4 regions of the Nonomuraea sp. IBHARD001 genome follow, and region 4 is predicted to be linked to each of the others. Evidence: riboswitches for the same ligand, from Rfam matches in the RefSeq annotation. Region 4 holds a riboswitch; each other region holds the start of a gene.
The links. A riboswitch is a leader RNA that binds a small molecule or an ion and turns the genes downstream of it on or off. The one in region 4 is predicted to bind cobalamin.
Positions count from the first base shown of each region.

Region 1 (4,204 bases), 3.0 Mb from region 4:
AGCGCGTGGGTCAGATGGGTGAGCTCGTCGGTCGTGCGGGCCAGCCTGGGCACGACCTCGGCCGAGGCGAACTCCAGGATGCTCGTCACCAGCGCGTCGGGCCCGCCGAGCACCCGCGCGGTGACCTCGCCGGAGGCGGCCTTCGACCAGCCGGAGTCCTCCATGGCCTGGACGAGCGCACGGGCCTTCGCCTCGGCCTCGTCGACGCTCACCCGCCCGGCCGAGCCGTCCTCGGCCAGGCCGAGCGCCTCGCGCAGTCCGGGCAGCGACTCCTGACCGGCCCACATCTGCCTGGCCCGCAGCATCGCCAGCACCAGGTCGACCCGAGTGGCGCCCTGCGGGGCCGCGCCCAGCACGTGCAGGCCGTCGCGGATCTGGGCGTCCTTCACCTCGCACAGCCAGCCGTCGACGTGCAGCAGGAAGTCGTCGAACTCGGTGTCGTGCGGCCGGTCGGCCAGCCCGAGGTCGTGGTCGAGCTTGGCCGCCTGGATGAGCGTCCAGATCTGCGCCCTGATCGCGGGCAGCTTGGCCGGGTCCATCGCCGCGATCGAGGCGTGCTCGTCCAGCAGCTGCTCCAGGCGGGCGATGTCGCCGTAGGTCTCGGCGCGGGCCATCGGCGGCACCATGTGGTCGACGAGCACCGCGTGCGCCCTGCGCTTGGCCTGGGTGCCCTCGCCGGGGTCGTTGACCAGGAAGGGGTAGATCAGCGGCACGTCCCCGAGCGCGGCGTCCGGCCCGCAGGCGGCCGACAGGCCCGCCGACTTGCCCGGCAGCCACTCCAGGTTGCCGTGCTTGCCGACGTGCACGACGGCGTGCGCGCCGAAGTCGTCGGCCAGCCAGCGGTAGGCGGCCAGGTAGTGATGGCTGGGCGGCAGGTCCGGGTCGTGGTAGATGGCGATCGGGTTCTCGCCGAAACCGCGCGGCGGCTGCACCATGACCACGACGTTGCCCGCGCGCAGCGCCGCGAGCACGATGTCGCCCTCGTGCGTGAACAGCTCGCCGGGCGCGGGGCCCCAGTGCTCCTCGACGCCTTCGCGCAGCGCGGCGGGCAGCGTGCCGAAGTACTCGGCGTAGCGGGCGCCGGGGATGCGCACGGGATTGCCCGCGAGCTGCTCCTCGGTCAGCCAGTCGGCGTCCTGGCCGCCCGCCGCGATCAGCGCGTGGATCAGCGCGTCGCCGTCGGCGTCCGCCACGCCGGGGAAGCCCTCGCCCAGGTCGTAGCCCTCCTGCTGGAGCACGGCCAGCAGCTTGACCACACTGGCCGGGGTGTCCAGCCCGACCGCGTTGCCGATCCTGGAGTGCTTGGTCGGGTAGGCCGACAGCATCACCGCGATCCGCTTGTCGCCGGGAGCCACGTGCCGCAGCAGCCCGTGCCGTACGGCGATGCCCGCGACCCTGGCGGCGCGCTCCTCGTCGGCCACGTAGACGGTCAGCCCGTCCTCGTCGATCTCCTTGAAGGAGAAGGGCACGGTGATGATGCGCCCGTCGAACTCGGGGATGGCCACCTGCGAGGCGGCGTCCAGCGGGGACAGGCCGTCGTCGTTGGCCTCCCACGCCTCGCGGCTGGTCGTCAGGCACAGGCCTTGCAGGATCGGCACGTCGAGCCCGGCGAGCGCGCCCACGTCCCAGGCGGCGTCGTCGCCCCCGGCTCCGGCCGAGGCGGGCTTGGACCCTCCGGCGGCCAGGACGGTCACCACCAGGGCGTCGGCCTGGCGCAGCACCTCCAGCAGCTCGGGCTCGGCCGTCCGCAGCGAGGAGCAGAACACCGGCAGCGCCCGCCCGCCTGAGGCCTCGACGGCCTGGCAGAGCGTCTCGACGAAGGCGGTGTTCCCGGCCACGTGGTGCGCGCGGTAGTACAGGACGCCGATGACGGGGCCGTCGGTCGCGGCGGCGGTGCGCGGCAGCGGTCCCCATGAGGGGGTGGGCTCGGGGGCGGCGAAACCGTGCCCGGTCAGCAGCACGGTGTCGGACAGGAAGGCGTGCAGCTCGCCCAGGTTGGCCGGTCCGCCGTGCGCGAGATAGGCGTGCGCCTCGGCGCAGACACCGCCGCTCACCGTGGACAGCTCCATGAGCTCGGCGTCCGGCGCCTGCTCGCCGCCGAGCACCACGACCGGCCTGGGGCCCGCGAGCAGGGCGTCGAGCCCGTCCTCCCAGGCTCTCCTGCCGCCGAGGATGCGCACGACCACCAGATCGACGCCGTCGAGCAGGGGCGGCAGGTCGTCGGCCGTGAGCCTGGCCGGGTTGCCCAGCCGGTAGGCGGCGGCGCTGGCGCGTGCGCTCAGCAGGTCGGTGTCCGAGGTGGAAAGCAGCAGGACGGTGGGGTGCTCGGGACGCACGAAAGGTCCTCCCTCGGGGTCCGCGCCCCGGTCGTGGGTGTCACGACGGCAGAAGTCTCCTGGCTCCCGGATCGGCGCTCACCCCTGGCCTTCCCGTCCGTCGCCGGACCGTGGCCTGCGGTGGGGCTTGCTCCCCGGTTACAGTGGCGGGACCGCGCCGGTTTCTCACCGGCTTCCTTCTGCGCCGTCGCCTGCGCTCAGCATGGCACACAGATCCGGCCCAGAAAACTGGCGTTACCATCCTCAACGTGGCTGAAACCGGACGATCACGACGTGACGCCTGTCCCGGTGCGCTGTCGGCGCACGCCGCCGCCGACGGCCTGCTGGCCCGCGTACGGCTGCCGGGAGGCGCGATCACCGCGAGCGGGCTGCACGACCTCGCGGACGGCGCCGCCCGGCTCGGCTCCGGCGTGCTCGAACTCACCTCACGGGGCAACATCCAGGTCAGAGGGCTGGACGCGACCGGCCTTCCGCTGCTGGCCGGCCTGCTCGCCCGGGCCGGACTGCTGCCTTCGGCCACCCACGAGCGCGTGCGCAACATCGTCGCCTCGCCGCTGAGCGGGCGCTCCTCGCACACCCTGCTGGATGTGCGGGAGGCGGTGCGTGAGCTGGACGAGCGGGTGTGCTCGACGCCTCGGCTGGCCTCGCTGCCCGGGCGGTTCCTGTTCGCGCTGGACGACGGTTCGGGCGACGTGCGGGCGTTGCGTGCCGACGTCACGGCCGTGGCCGTCGCGGCGGACGAGGCGGCCGTCCTGCTGGCCGGGGCCGACAGCGGCCTGCGGGCGCCCGCCGCCCTCGTGCCCTCCGTGCTGGTCGCGGCGGCGCACGCCTTCCTCGACGAGCGCGAGGCGCAGGGCTCGGCGGCCTGGCGGCTGGCCGAGCTGCAGGAGGGCCCCTCGCGCTGCGCCGTACGGCTGGGCGGCGTCGCGGGGGTGGGCCGGGCGCCCGGAGGGGACGGGACGCCGCCAGCCGTCGGAGGCGTCGTCCAGCCCGACGGACGGGTGGCGGTGGTGGCCGGTGCGCCTCTGGGGCGGCTGACGGCGGCGCGGGCCGAGCTGCTGGCGGCCGTGTCCGCGCAGGCCGGAGGGCTGATCGTCACCCCGTGGCGTACGGTCGTCGTGCCCGACCAGGAGGCGGGGCGTGCGGCGGAGCTGATCGGGGAACTGGCGGCGGCCGGGCTGATCACCGATGCGGCGCATCCGCTGGCCGGGGTGAGCGCGTGCACCGGGCTCCCGGGATGCGCCAAGTCGCTCGCCGACGTACGGGCCGACGCCGAGCGCTGGGCGGCAGGGCAGGGGGTGATGCCGCCGGGTCCGGCAAAGGGCGCTAATCTCCCCGTGCACTGGTCGGGATGCGAGCGACGTTGCGGACGGCCACGCGAGACAGCGGCCGACTTCGTCGCCACAGCGGACGGCTACCGTACACAGCACGCAGGGGACATGTGAGCGACTACATCCGCGACGGCGCGGAGATCTACCGGCAGTCCTTCGCCACCATCAGGGCCGAGGCCGACCTGTCGGGCCTGCCCGCCGACGTCGCCAGGGTCGCCGTGCGCATGATCCACGCGTGCGGCATGACCGATCTGCCCGCCGACATCGGCCACAGCCCGCGCGTGGTCGCCTCGGCCCGTACGGCGCTGCTGGCCGGCGCGCCGGTGCTGTGCGACGCGACCATGGTGGCCTCCGGCGTCACCCGTCGCAGGCTGCCGGCGGGCAACGAGGTGCTCTGCCTGCTCGGCGACCCCCGCGTGCCCGCTCTGGCCCAGCGGCTGGGCACGACCCGCAGCGCGGCGGCCGTCGAGCTGTGGGCCGACCGGCTCGACGGCGCGGTCGTCGCGGTGGGCAACGCGCCGACGGCCCTGTTCCGGC
Region 1 is NZ_JBWBBW010000002.1:4,039,763-4,043,966, forward strand. Features, by position in the region: gene cobN (cobaltochelatase subunit CobN) at 1-2,336, opposite strand, end outside; cobalamin riboswitch at 2,374-2,564, opposite strand; gene cobG (precorrin-3B synthase) at 2,585-3,781, shown strand; gene ACTWNK_RS20470 (precorrin-8X methylmutase) at 3,778-4,204, shown strand, end outside.
Region 1: linked by a shared signal. The riboswitch ahead of cobN (cobaltochelatase subunit CobN) and the one ahead of ACTWNK_RS33785 (hypothetical protein) in region 4 are both predicted to bind cobalamin.

Region 2 (4,204 bases), 7.0 Mb from region 4:
CTGGTCGCCGTTGTCGGAGTTCTCGGTCAGTGAGCCGATCGTCATGAACAGCAGGTCGTCCGGGCCGAGGTCGACGCCTCCCGGTTCGCCGTCGCGCTTCCAGTGCAGGTGCGAGGCCTGCTTGCTGTTGCCGCGGAAGGTGAAGTCGACGTCGGTCACCTCGGTGCTGAAATGGAACACCACACCCTGGTCGAGCAGCCAGGTGTAGAGCGGCAGCACCAGCGACTCGTACTGGTTGTACTTGGTGAACTTCAGCGCCGAGAAGTCCGGCAGGCCGCCGATGTGATGGATGAAGCGATGCAGGTAGAGCTTCATCTCCAGCGCCGAATGCCATTGCTCGAAGGCGAACATCGTGCGCCAGTACAGCCAGAACGTACTGCTCAGGAAGTCCTCGCCGAACACCTCGTCGATGCGCTTGTCCTCCATTTCCTCGCGGGTGGCGAGGAATACCTTGACGAGGTTCTTCTGCGCTTTGTCGTTGAGGGCGAACAGGCCGTTGGTGTGGGCGTCCTGGCCCTGTTTCTCGGTGACGCGCTGGAGGGAGAAGTTCGGGTCGTCCTTGTTCAGCCAGTAGAACTCGTCGAGCACACTCGCGCCCTCGATCTCCAGCGAGGGAATCGACCTGAACAGGTCCCAGAGGCATTCGAAATGGTTCTCCATCTCGCGCCCGCCCCTGACCACGAACCCCTTCTCCGGCTCCTTGATCCCGTCCAGCGCTCCGCCCGGCAGCCGCAGCCGCTCCAGTACGGTGATCCGCTCCCCGGCCATCCCGCCGTCCCGGACGAGGAACGCCGCCCCCGCCAGCGACGCCAGCCCCGCCCCCACGAACCACGCCGTCTTCCCGTCCACACCTTCCGGTTTACGCGGCCGCGCAAAAGCCTCATAGTTCCCACTGCTGTAGTACATTCCGCCCCCGATCACCCACCGTGTACGTGATCTTCCTGCCCGTGGGCGTATGGACTCACACAGGGGCGGAGTGTCCTTTCGTCTGCTTCGTGGAGGAGTGTTTCGGATGACATATGAGCCGCTGGGGAGCATGGTGGCGCGCGTGGTCGGGCGGGACGAGGACGTGCTCGGGATCGCGGAGTTCGAGGACGGGGACGGCGTCGCATTGATCTTCATGCCATCGCCCGACGACCCGGACGAAGGGGACATGAACACCTACTGCATCGTCCGAGAGGACCAGCGCACGACGTACGGCGGGCTGACGGGTGTCGCGTTCGAGGACGGTGGGGTACGGCTGGGGTTCACGCCGGAGGCGGCGGAGGACCTGGGGGTGCGGGAGAGCGTCTGGGTGGAGCTGCGGGTCGACGGCGAGGCGGTGGAGGTGTTGCGCAGGAGCCTGCGCGAGATGGCTGGCGAGGCGGTCGCGTGAAGGCGAGATGGCTGGCGCTGCTGCCGATTCTCGGGCTGGGGCTGGCGGTGTTGGTGCCGGTCTGGCGGGACGACGGGCGGCTGGATGACTTCTACCAGCGTTTCCACGACCGTCCCCGGCCTCCGCAGACGCAGGACCACTTCTACCGGGAGGGCGACGCGGTCTTCGGCAAGAACCTGGTCGGCGGCAGCGGTAGCTCCTGCGACTACCGCGTGCGGATCACCATGCGGACCGGGCTGACCCCGCAGGAGATCCAACGCCACTACGAAGGAGTGACGGTCGCCGGAGTCGAGAGCAAGGCGACGATCTCCCTGTACTTCGAACCCCAGGACAAGGGCGGACGCGTCATCGTCGAGGCGTACGACTCGCACGACTGGGACGGCGATTGGCGCTGCTACTAGACGCGGAAGCGGGGGAGCATCGTGCGGAAGCTGGTCGTGGTGGGTGTGGTGCTGGCGGTGTTGGTGCAGGGGTGTGGGTGGTACTTCGGGCGGTTCGAGAGGTCGATGGGGGAGATGGAGAAGGCCGCGATGAGCCTGCGGAAGGAGGGGGCGGAGATCAAGGGGCCGGTGCGGATCGGGGAGATCATGTTCGACCACGTCTACAGAGAGGACGGGCAGGTGCTCTTCGTGGAGAGCCACGGCCACGCGTATGAGCCTTCGGGCTATCTGTGGCGGCCGGGCGGTGAGGAGCCGGTGAACAACGCGGATCCGGCGGCGGGGCTCATGATCGTGCATGAGCGGGGCGACTGGCACTGGTGGCGGGAGAGCTGGTGAAGGTGGGGCGCAGCAGGGGGTGGCGCATGGTTTTGCTGGGCTTTGTGCGAGCATGGGCGGCGTAGGCGACGGCGGAACGAGGAAACCGGTGTGAATCCGGTGCGGTCCCGCCACTGTGATCGGCGAGCGGATCCCGAACGAGCCACTGCCCATACGGGTGGGAAGGCCGGGACGAGCCCAGACCCGAGAGCCAGGAGACTCACGCGGTCGCCTCCTCACAGAAATTGGGGCGGATCTCCCCAAGAGAGGAACGGTGGTCGCCGTGCCGACTGGCATGAGGTCCTTCGGGCTGTCCGCGTCACGGGTCCCTTCTTCGATGATCCGGCTCATCGCCCCCGCTCTACGGGCTCGCCCGTGAGTGAAAGGACCCGTCATGACGACGAGCCGACGCTCGCTCCTTGCCATCCCCCTGATCGTCACAGCCATGCTGGCCTCCGCCTGCGGCGCCACCGGCCAGACCAGCGCCACGCCTCCCACGCCCCCCACGGCCGCCGCGCCCTCGGCGCTCGCCGGGTTCCCGCTGACGATCACCAACTGCGGCGTGAGCAGTACCTTCCAGCGTCCGCCGCAGCGCGCGGTGACGCTCAACCAGCACGCGACCGAGATCATGCTCGCCCTCGGCCTGGCCAAGTCGATGGTCGGTACGGCCTACCTCGACGACAAGGTCCTTCCTGAGTTCGCGAGCGCGTACCAGGGCATCAAGGTGCTGGCCAAGGAGTACCCCTCCTACGAGGTGCTGCTGTCGGCCGAGCCCGACTTCGTGTACGCGGGGTTCGCCAGCGGGTTCGACGAGAAGTCCGGCCGCAGCCGTGAGGCGCTGACCAAGGCCGGGATCCCCTCCTACGTCAACCTCGAGCAGTGCCCCGAAGGCCCGGTGAACGCGGCGCTGATCGAGGAGGAGATCCGCACGATCGGCAAGATCTTCGCCGTGCCCGAGCGCGCCGACGAGCAGGTCGTGCTGATGCGCACGGTGCTCGACGGGGTGAAGGCCAAGCTCGACGGCGTCGACCCGCTGAAGGTGTTCGTCTACGACAGCGGCGAGAAGACCGCCTTCACCGCGGGCGGCGCGGGAATCGGCAACGAGATGATCAAGCTGGCCGGGGCGGGCAACATCTTCGCCGACGTGAACAAGACCTGGGCCGACGTCTCCTTCGAGCAGGTCGCCGACCGCTCGCCCGACGTGATCGTCATCTACGACTACGGCGACCAGCCCGTGGCCAAGAAGAAGGAGTTCCTGCTGGCCAACCCGGCGCTCAAGGACGTGCCCGCGATCAAGAACAAGCGGTTCGCGGTCCTGCCGTTGTCGTCGGCGGTGCTCGGCGTGCGCGTGCCCGAGGCCGTGCGCTCGCTGGCCACGCAGATCCACCCGGATCGGTTCGCGTGACCAAGCTCGTCACGGCACGCGCCGCGCGCCTGCCGTACCCGGTCGTGCTGGTGGTGCTCGGTGGGGTGCTGGTGCTCGCGGGTACGGCGGGCGTCGCGGTCGGGTCGGTCGGCGTGCCGTTCGGCGAGGTGTGGGCGATCGTGCTGCACCGCGTGCATCCGGCGCTGGTCGAGCCGGTGTGGACGGCGGTCAGGGAGACGATCGTGATGGACGTGCGCGTGCCCAGGATCCTGCTGTGCGGGGTCGTGGGCGCGGGGCTGTCGGTGTGCGGGATGGCCCTGCAGGCGCTCGTCCGCAATCCGCTGGCCGATCCGATGCTGCTCGGCGTCTCCTCCGGGGCTTCGGTGGGGGCGGTCGTGGTCATGGTGTCGGGCGTCACCGTGCTGGGGGCGTTCTCGCTGCCGGTCGCGGCGTTCGCGGGGGCGCTGGGCGCACTGGTCGCGGTGTACTTCCTCGCGCGGGCCGGAGGGCGGATGACCACCGTGCGGCTGGTGCTGGCGGGAGTCGCCACCGCCGAGGTGCTTTCGGCCGTGGCCAGCTATCTGATCATCACATCCGGCGATCCACACAAGTCCGACTCGGCACTGCGCTGGATGCTGGGCGGGCTCGCGGGCACGACCTGGGAGCTGGTCTGGATCCCCATGGCGGCCGTACTGCTCGGCACCTGCG
Region 2 is NZ_JBWBBW010000002.1:45,827-50,030, forward strand. Features, by position in the region: gene ACTWNK_RS02215 (oleate hydratase) at 1-1,122, opposite strand, end outside; gene ACTWNK_RS02220 (hypothetical protein) at 1,013-1,375, shown strand; gene ACTWNK_RS02225 (hypothetical protein) at 1,372-1,776, shown strand; gene ACTWNK_RS02230 (hypothetical protein) at 1,798-2,151, shown strand; cobalamin riboswitch at 2,177-2,372, shown strand; gene ACTWNK_RS02235 (ABC transporter substrate-binding protein) at 2,525-3,535, shown strand; gene ACTWNK_RS02240 (FecCD family ABC transporter permease) at 3,532-4,204, shown strand, end outside.
Region 2: linked by a shared signal. The riboswitch ahead of ACTWNK_RS02235 (ABC transporter substrate-binding protein) and the one ahead of ACTWNK_RS33785 (hypothetical protein) in region 4 are both predicted to bind cobalamin.

Region 3 (4,204 bases), 1.2 Mb from region 4:
CGGCCAGGAGGAGGATTCTTCTCATATGACCGACAATAGTCTGCAGAGAACTCTCGGCAAACAAGTCTCTGCAGAACTCGTTCGGCAGGTGGATAGGATGCTCCTCATGAAGGATGAGCCGCCCCTGACGCCGCCCCTGATACCGCCGCCCTCGATGTCGCCGACCCTGACGACGCTGACGCTGAGCGATCCCGGCAGGCTCAAGGCCCTGGCCCATCCCATGCGCAGGGCGATGCTGCGCCACCTCGGCGTGCACGGCCCCGCCACCTCCACCACGCTGGGCGAGATCCTCCAGGCCAAGACCGGCACGACCAGCTACCACCTGCGGCAGTTGGAGAAGCACGGCTTCATCGAGGAGATCCCGGAGCTGTCCACCGGCAGGGAGCGCTGGTGGCGCCAGGTCGAGCCGGGCCACAATGTGCGCCTGCCCACGCCGGACGAGGTGCCCGAGCGGGACCGGGCGGTGCTCGCCGAGTTCCAGCGCGTGTCCTACGAGGAGGACCGCGCCCTGCTCGACGCCTTCCCCGAGGCCTACCGGCGCGACCCGGACTGGGCGAAGTTCTCGCGCGGGTCGGCCCGGATGACGAGGGAGGGGTTCGCCGCCTTCTTCGACGAGTACATCGAGCTGCTCTACAAGCACAAGCGCTTGGCCGAGAACGCCACCGAGGACGCCAGACCCCTGTACATCCGGCTTTTCGGACTGCCAGCCGACGACCTATGAGCTAATAAGACCCCCGATATGTGACACGTAGTGACATGTCGATAACCTCTCGTATAGGGGGAACTTCGGGGGAGGGGCACCCATGCGCCGTCGGCAGTTTTTCGCGCTCGGTCTGGGACTGGCCGCGTGTGCGAGCGGGTGCGCCACCGCGAGCAGTGCGGGCGCTCCCGCGACGCGTGCGCTCGGGCAGTTCGCCGTCGTGCCCGGCGAGCAGGAGCTCGGCTCGGTCGCCTACGCCTTCACCCGTGCCATGCGCAGGACCGGGCACCTGCCGCCGGTCGCCTCCGCGTTCGCCGCGCGTGACGCCGCCACCAAGCTGGCCGTCAGCGGGCTGCCCGCGCTGACCGCCGCCGAGATCAACTCCGGTCGCTCGATCCTGGACGTCAGCACGCCCATCGCCAGGCTAGTCGGCGAACCCGAGGTGCTGGTCGTGCCCGCCAACTCGCGGCTGGCCACGTTCGACGACCTGGCCTCGCACCTGCGTGCCGACCCCGGGCGGGTGCTGCTGGCCGGAGGGCCGCAGGCCGGGGCCGACCACCTGCTGTTCGGGCTGCTCGCCCAGGGGGTCGGCGCCGATGCCCGCCTGCTCGACTATGCGGGCTACCCGGGCACCGGCGAGGTCGTCGCCGCCCTGCTCGGCGGCCAGGCCGGAGTCGCCTGCGGCGGCGTCGGCGAGTGGCGCACGCGCATCGACAAGGGCAAGGTGCGGGCGCTGGCCGTATCCTCGTCCGAGCGCCTGCCCGGCATCGACGCCCCCACCCTGCACGAGTGCGGGGTGCGCCTGGACTTCGCCGACTGGTGCGCCCTGCTCGGCCCGGCGGGCATGAGCGAGACCGAACGTGACGACGCCGTCGCGATGTGCGACAGTGTCACCGGCTCCGACCCCTGGCGCACGGCCTGCGCCGACGGCGGCCTGACGCCGATCACGCTCAGCGGCGACGACTTCGCCGCCTGGCTCGGCACCGAGACGGACAGGCTGCGCGCGGTGTTGCGCGATCTCGGACTTCTCAACACGCCCGACACAACTTGTTGGGGTAGTTGCGGGAACGGCCACTAGATGTAGGATCCTGCTCGTCGCTGGTTCGCCCCGGCAGGGGCGGAGCAATAGGGAACTCAGTGCGAATCTGAGACTGCCCCGCAGCGGTGAGCGGGAACGACCGCCGTCATCAAGCACTGGAGAGGCGACTCTCCGGGAAGCGACGGCCAGTAGGCCGAGGCACCATGCCCGCGAGTCCGAAGACCTGCCGGCGATCGATGAATGTCCAGGGCCTCGAGGGAGGGTCCGCGGGCGGTGACGGCCGGGGTGGATCCATGCCGTCATGCTCTCGCGTGCCCTGCCGGGGGAAGAGCTCGCGAGGAGAGAGCACGTGACACAGATCGTTGAGGCCGACCGCAGGCTGGCCATCGAAGAGGCGGCGGCCAGGGTCATCACCGACCCGCAGAACTCCAGGATCGCCGCCGCGCTGCTGGCCGAGGAGATCGCCGACGAGAGCGCCGCGCACGGTGTGCGCTCCTTCTCCGACTCCGTCGCTGCCTGTCATGCCGAGGGCCTGCTGCAGGACTCACTCGCCGAGTTCGTCGCCCTGCACGCCGCCGAGCTCGACGCGCTCGTCGACACCGGGGCCGACGCCAGATTCGAGTACTTCGGCCTGCGCACGGTCTACGACCGCTACCTGCTGCGCCATCCCGAGACGCGGGCCGTGCTGGAGCGCCCCCAGCACTTCTTCCTGCGGGTGGCCTGCGGCCTGTCGGCCACCGTCGCCGAGGCGGCCGAGCTCTACGCGCTGATGTCGACGCTGTCGTACCTGCCCAGCTCGCCCACCCTGTTCAACTCCGGCTCGCGCCGCCCGCAGCTGTCCTCGTGCTTCCTGCTCGACTCGCCCCGGGACGAGCTGGAAGGCATCTACGACCGCTACGGCCAGGTCGCCAGGCTCTCTAAGTACGCCGGGGGCATCGGCATCGCGTGGAGCAGGGTCCGCTCCCGGGGTTCGCTGATCAAGGGCACCAACGGGCACTCCAACGGCATCGTCCCCTGGCTGCGCACACTCGACTCCTCCGTGGCCGCCGTCAACCAGGGCGGCAGGCGCAAGGGCGCGGCCTGCGTCTACCTGGAGTCCTGGCACGCCGACATCGAGGAGTTCCTCGAACTGCGCGACAACACCGGCGAGGAGGCCCGCCGTACGCACAATCTGAATCTGGCCAACTGGATCCCCGACGAGTTCATGCGCAGGGTCGAGGCCGACCAGGAGTGGTCGCTGTTCGACCCCAAGGAGGTGCCCGAGCTGGTCGACCTGTGGGGCGAGGAGTTCGACGCCGCCTACCGTGCCGCCGAGGCGCGGGGCCTGGCGTCGCGCACGACCCCGGCGCGCACGCTGTACGGCCGGATGATGCGCACGCTGGCCCAGACGGGCAACGGCTGGATGACCTTCAAGGACGCCTCCAACCGCACCTCCAACCAGACGGCGCTGCCGGAGAACGTCATCCACCTGTCCAATCTCTGCACCGAGATCCTGGAGGTGACGAGCGACGGCGAGACGGCCGTGTGCAACCTCGGCTCGGTCAACCTGGCCGCGCACCTGTCGGGCGACAGCATGGACTGGCCGCGCCTGCGCGCCACCGTGCGGACCGCGGTGCGCTTCCTGGACAAGACCATCGACCTGGGCTTCTACCCGACGCCCGAGGCCGAGAGCGCCAACCACAAGTGGCGGCCGATCGGGCTCGGCGTGATGGGCCTGGCGGATGTGTTCTTCGGCCTGCGCCTGCCGTTCGACTCGGCGGAGGCGCGCGCGCTGTCCACGCGGATCGCCGAGGAGATCGCGCTGGCCGCCTACGACACCTCGGCCGACCTGGCCGTCGAGCGCGGGCGTCACCCTTCCTACGACGACACCAGGGCCGCGCGCGGTGTGCTGCACGCCGACCACTACGGCGCGGCGGACTCGGCGGCGTGGGAGGCGCTGCGCGCCAAGGTGGCCGAGAACGGGCTGCGCAACTCGCTGATGATCGCCATCGCGCCGACCGCGACGATCGCCTCCATCGCCGGGTGCTACGAGTGCATCGAGCCCCAGGTGTCCAACGTGTTCAAGCGCGAGACGCTGTCCGGTGAGTTCCTCCAGGTCAACCGCTATCTGGTGCAGGACCTGCAGCGCCTCGGGCTGTGGACGCAGGAGATGCGCGACGCGCTCAAGCGGGCCGACGGCTCCGTCCAGGACGTCGCCGGGATCCCGGCCGATCTGAAGGTGCTCTACCGCACGGCGTGGGAGCTGCCGCAGAAGGCGCTGATCGACCTGGCCGCCGCCCGCCAGCCGTACATCGACCAGTCGCAGTCGCTGAACCTGTTCATGGCCACGCCGACGATCGGCAAGCTGTCGTCGATGTACGCCTACGCCTGGAAGGCCGGGCTGAAGACCACCTACTACCTGCGCTCGCGCCCCGCGACCCGCATCGCCCAGACCACGGTCGCCGCGGTGCCCGCACCCGCCGAGC
Region 3 is NZ_JBWBBW010000002.1:5,876,500-5,880,703, reverse strand. Features, by position in the region: gene ACTWNK_RS28950 (alpha/beta hydrolase family protein) at 1-25, opposite strand, end outside; gene ACTWNK_RS28945 (ArsR/SmtB family transcription factor) at 107-721, shown strand; gene ACTWNK_RS28940 (Bug family tripartite tricarboxylate transporter substrate binding protein) at 804-1,778, shown strand; cobalamin riboswitch at 1,783-1,984, shown strand; gene ACTWNK_RS28935 (ribonucleoside-diphosphate reductase subunit alpha) at 2,089-4,204, shown strand, end outside.
Region 3: linked by a shared signal. The riboswitch ahead of ACTWNK_RS28935 (ribonucleoside-diphosphate reductase subunit alpha) and the one ahead of ACTWNK_RS33785 (hypothetical protein) in region 4 are both predicted to bind cobalamin.

Region 4 (4,204 bases):
CGGTGGCGACGGCGAACCCGACGGCGCTCGGCGGCCACAACCGGGGCACGGCCCGCACCGCGAGCCAGAGGGCGGCCACCAGGTAGCAGCAGGCGAGCCCGGCGGCGAACGGCCCTGGCGGCAGCCACAACGAGACGGCCCCGGGCAGCGCGCCCGCCAGGAAGACCCGGGAGCGCACCCCCACGAGCCCCAGCCCGGCGGGCACGATCACGACCATGCCGAGGGTGACGATCACGGCGACGAGGGGGGACACGCGAGCCTCCTTGAACACGTTCAAAGCGACCATAACGCCCGACTTGAACGCGTTCAATCGCCTTGACGGCCGAGTGGCGAACGCCATAGCGTGCAGGGGAGATACCGACCGGTCGGTTCAGGGGAGACGCCCATGCGGGTGCGGGACAAGGTCGTCGTCGTCACAGGAGCGGCCAGCGGGATCGGCAGGGCCATGGCGCTGCGTTTCGCCGAGGAGGGCGCGGCCGGCGTGCTGGTCGCCGACCTCGACGAGAACGCCGTCGCCGAGGTCGCCGCGCTGATCGGCGACAGGGCCTTCGCGATGCGCGCCGACGTCTCGGCCGAGGCCGACGTCGTGGCCACCGTCGAGACCGCCGAGCGCCTGCTCGGCCCCATCGCCCTGTACTGCTCCAACGCCGGAGTCATCACCGGGAGCGGCCTGGAGGCCACCGACCTGGAGTGGAGCCGCACGCTGGCGGTCAACACGCTCGCCCACGTGCACGCCGCCCGCGCCGTCGTCCCGCTCATGGCCGGGCGCGGCGAGGGCTACCTGCTCAACACCTGCTCGGCCGCGGGCCTCATCAGCTGCCCCGGCGACGCGCCCTACGCGGTGAGCAAGGCGGCGGCCATCGCGTTCGCCGAGTGGGTGGCCATCCACTACGGCGACCAGGGCGTCAAGGTCAGCGTGCTGTGCCCGCAGGGCGTGCGCACCGCGATGCTCGACGCCGACGAGGCGGGCGAGAGCCTCACGGCCAGGGCGGTGCGCGCGTCGGGAGCCGTACTCGAGCCCGCCGAGGTGGCAGCCGCCGTGATCGACGGGCTCGACGCCGAGAGGTTCCACATCTTCCCGCACCCCGAGGTGGCCGCCTTCGTCCGGCGCAAGGCCGACGACTACGACCGCTGGCTGTCGGGCATGACCAGATTCGTCACCTCACTCCGCTGAGTGTCCGGGACGCCGAGCACCTACGACAGCGCCCTGCCGATCGCGACCACCTCGGCCACCTTGCGCCCGGCGAACCCGTGCCCGGCGTCGGGCGGCGCGTGCGTCAGCGAGCACGACGTGCTCACCACCAGCTCACCCACGAGCCCGAGCAACGTCGCACACGTGGCCAGCGCCCGCCCCTGCCCGCCTCCCAGCTCCCCGCGCCCGTCCACCACCCCCGCCACCACCGTCTTGTACGGCAGGCCACCCACCGAAGCGACCGCCTCCAGATTGCCCGGCCCCGCCACGAAGTCCAGCGCGATGGCCTCGACCTTGGAGGCGGCCAGCACCCCCAGCGCCTCGCCGATCTGCCCGAACGAGGTCGCCACCAGCAGCCTCGGCCTGTTGCTCAGCTCGCCGAGCCGCTCGTAGACCCGGCGCAGCGCCCTGAGCTCACCCGTCGTGCGCTCGACGGCCAGGGCGGGCTCGTCGAGCTGCACCTCGCGCACGCCCGCCGTGGCCAGCCGCTCCAGCAGTTCGGCATAGCGCTCGACCAGGTCGTCGAGCAGGTCGAGCGGCGGGAAACCGGGGATGCTCGGCCTGGCCGACAGCAGGAAGGTGAGCGGCCCGACGAAGACCGGCCTGACCGCGACGCCCAGTCTGACGGCTTCGCCGTACTCGGCTACCGGGGGTTGCCAGCGCAGGGTGAGGCGGGTGCCGGGGCCGACCTCGGGGGCCAGGTAGTGGCGGCCGATGCCGAACCACGGGGCCAGACGCAGGTGCGAGCGCCTGCCGGGGCGCTCACCTTCGGCCACCAGGCCGAAGGTGAGCGCCGCCTCCAGCATCGGGTCGTGTGCGGCGGGCGGTGCGGAGGGCACATCGGTCAGTCCGGCGTCGCGCAGGCCGGCCCAGGTGCGCTCGCGCAGCCTGACCTTCGCCTCGGCCAGCGCCAGGTCGTCGATGGCGCCGCCGCCGTGTGCCGCGCTCGCCCTGGCGAACTCGTCGTCGGGGTCGATTCCCGGATGGCCGAGGATCGTGGTGCGCTGCTGTCTCATGGGGTCCTTCCCTCGCGGAACCCGCCTTGCGGGCATGCCGAGGGTGGCCCCCGGCCCTCCCGCGAGGCCATGGCGTGACCGCGCGCCAGACGGCACGCGGGCGATGGCAGGTGTTCGGACTCGTGGGCGTCGTGCTCGTGCCTACTGGCCGTCGCTTCCCAGGCCGGGGTGGCCCAGTGCTACGTGACGGCGTTCGTTCCCACTCACCGCTGCGGGGCAGTCCCGGACTCGCACCGGGTTCCCTCTTGCGTCGATCATCTTTGACAGGATGATCGAACCAGTCGCAAGGCGATGATAGAGGAGACGGTCATGACAGATCACGTGCCCCAAGGGGTGGACACCAGTTCGGCCGTCGAACTGGCCATGTCGCCCGAGGGCTTACGCCAGAACGTCGAGCGGCTCTTCGACATGGAGAGCGAGGACCTGATCGCGGACCTGCGTGCGGCGTTGCTGATGTTCGGCGAGGTGGGGGAGTTCTTCGGCAACGACAAGGCGGGACAGGCGTTCGCCAGGGGCGGCGAGGGCGCGCCCGGCTACCTGCAGATGATGGACAGGCTCGTCACCGAGACGACGGCGCTGGCGAACGCCTACGACGGCATCGCCGCCCGGCTGGGCCTGATGGCGGCCAATGTCGAGGTCGCCGAGTGGAACAACGTCCGTGGCCTGGGGGAGTACCTCGCATGATGGCGAAACTGCCGCGCGGCCTGTTCGCCGCCGTCGGAGGGGCGGGGCTGGCCGGGTTCCTGATCTACGACCTGATCGAGCACTGGCCCGAAGGCGACCCCGAAGGCGCCAGGCGGGCCGCCGCGCTGTGGCGTGCGCTGGGCAAACGGCTTGAGGCCTCGGCCCGGATGGGCACGGTGGCCGCCCGGGTCTGGCAGGAGCACCCCAGCGCGGGCAGCGAGGCGTTCAGGAAGGCCTGGCAGAGCGGGGTCACCACCTCATCGGGCCAGACCTTCTCGGTCGACGGTGTGGCGCTGGAGTTCGCACGGCGGGCCGAAGGCATGGCGCTGGCCTGCGAGGCCTATGCCGACAGCGTCGAGAAGGAGCGCGAGGCGAAGCTGGCCGTCACGGCGGTGGCGATGGCGCAACTGGCGTTCGCCGCGGCCTGGCCGTGGGTCGGCGGGCCGGGCGCGTCGATGATCGCGCTGATCGGGCGCAGGATCTGGCTGCGCGCCCAGCTCAAGGTGATCACCGACCTGTTCCTGCGGGTCACGACCGCCAAGATGCGCCAGGTCATGGCCAGTTATGTGGCGGGCAGCGCGTTCTTCGCACTCGGCGACCTCGCGCTCGCCTCCACCATCAAGCCGCTCATGGGCCAGCCGCTCGGCTCGCCCGGCACCGTGGCCAAGAACACCGCCTTCGACTTCGCCGCCTGCCTGGTCTTCTTCGGCGTCGGCGACCTGACCAAGCTGGGTCCGATGCGCAGGGTCTTCAAGGACACCGACGCCGGCGACTTCGCCTCCTTCTACGTCGGGTCGAGCGCCTACTCCGTCACCTACGACCTGATCAGCGGCGGCGACCCCGGGCTTTCGTACCAGCAGATGATCACGAAGCTGATGGTCGGCATCGCCCAGCGCGGCAAGACGCCTACGTGGCAGACGCCGCCGCCACCCTGAACCAGAGGCAGACGACCTGGTCGTCGTCCTGGACGGCGTGGCCCATGTGCTCGCGCCAGTACCTCGTGTGCGCCTCGGCCCAGTGCTGGACCGAGGTGAACCCTTCGCCCTCGGCGTCGGCGAACTCCCAGGTCACCTCGCGCATGGGGACGACCTCGACCCTGGTCACCTCGACCTCGGTCAGCCGCGCGCCCGAGCCGTCGACGAGCACCAGCCGCTCGCCGACGTGTTCGAGAGGCTCGGACTCGGCCTCGTAGTCCAGGGCGAGCAGCCCGGCGGTCGCCTGTTTCGCGCCCGCGAGCACCAGGGCGTTGAGTTCGTCCTGCAACTCGCCGGGCGAGCCGAGCTCCAGCACGCGCAGTCCGTCAAGTCGTGGC
Region 4 is NZ_JBWBBW010000002.1:7,071,946-7,076,149, reverse strand. Features, by position in the region: gene ACTWNK_RS33795 (YndJ family transporter) at 1-253, opposite strand, end outside; gene ACTWNK_RS33790 (SDR family oxidoreductase) at 386-1,174, shown strand; gene ACTWNK_RS33785 (hypothetical protein) at 1,195-2,208, opposite strand; cobalamin riboswitch at 2,297-2,506, opposite strand; gene ACTWNK_RS33780 (hypothetical protein) at 2,518-2,892, shown strand; gene ACTWNK_RS33775 (WXG100-like domain-containing protein) at 2,889-3,827, shown strand; gene ACTWNK_RS33770 (ASCH domain-containing protein) at 3,799-4,204, opposite strand, start outside.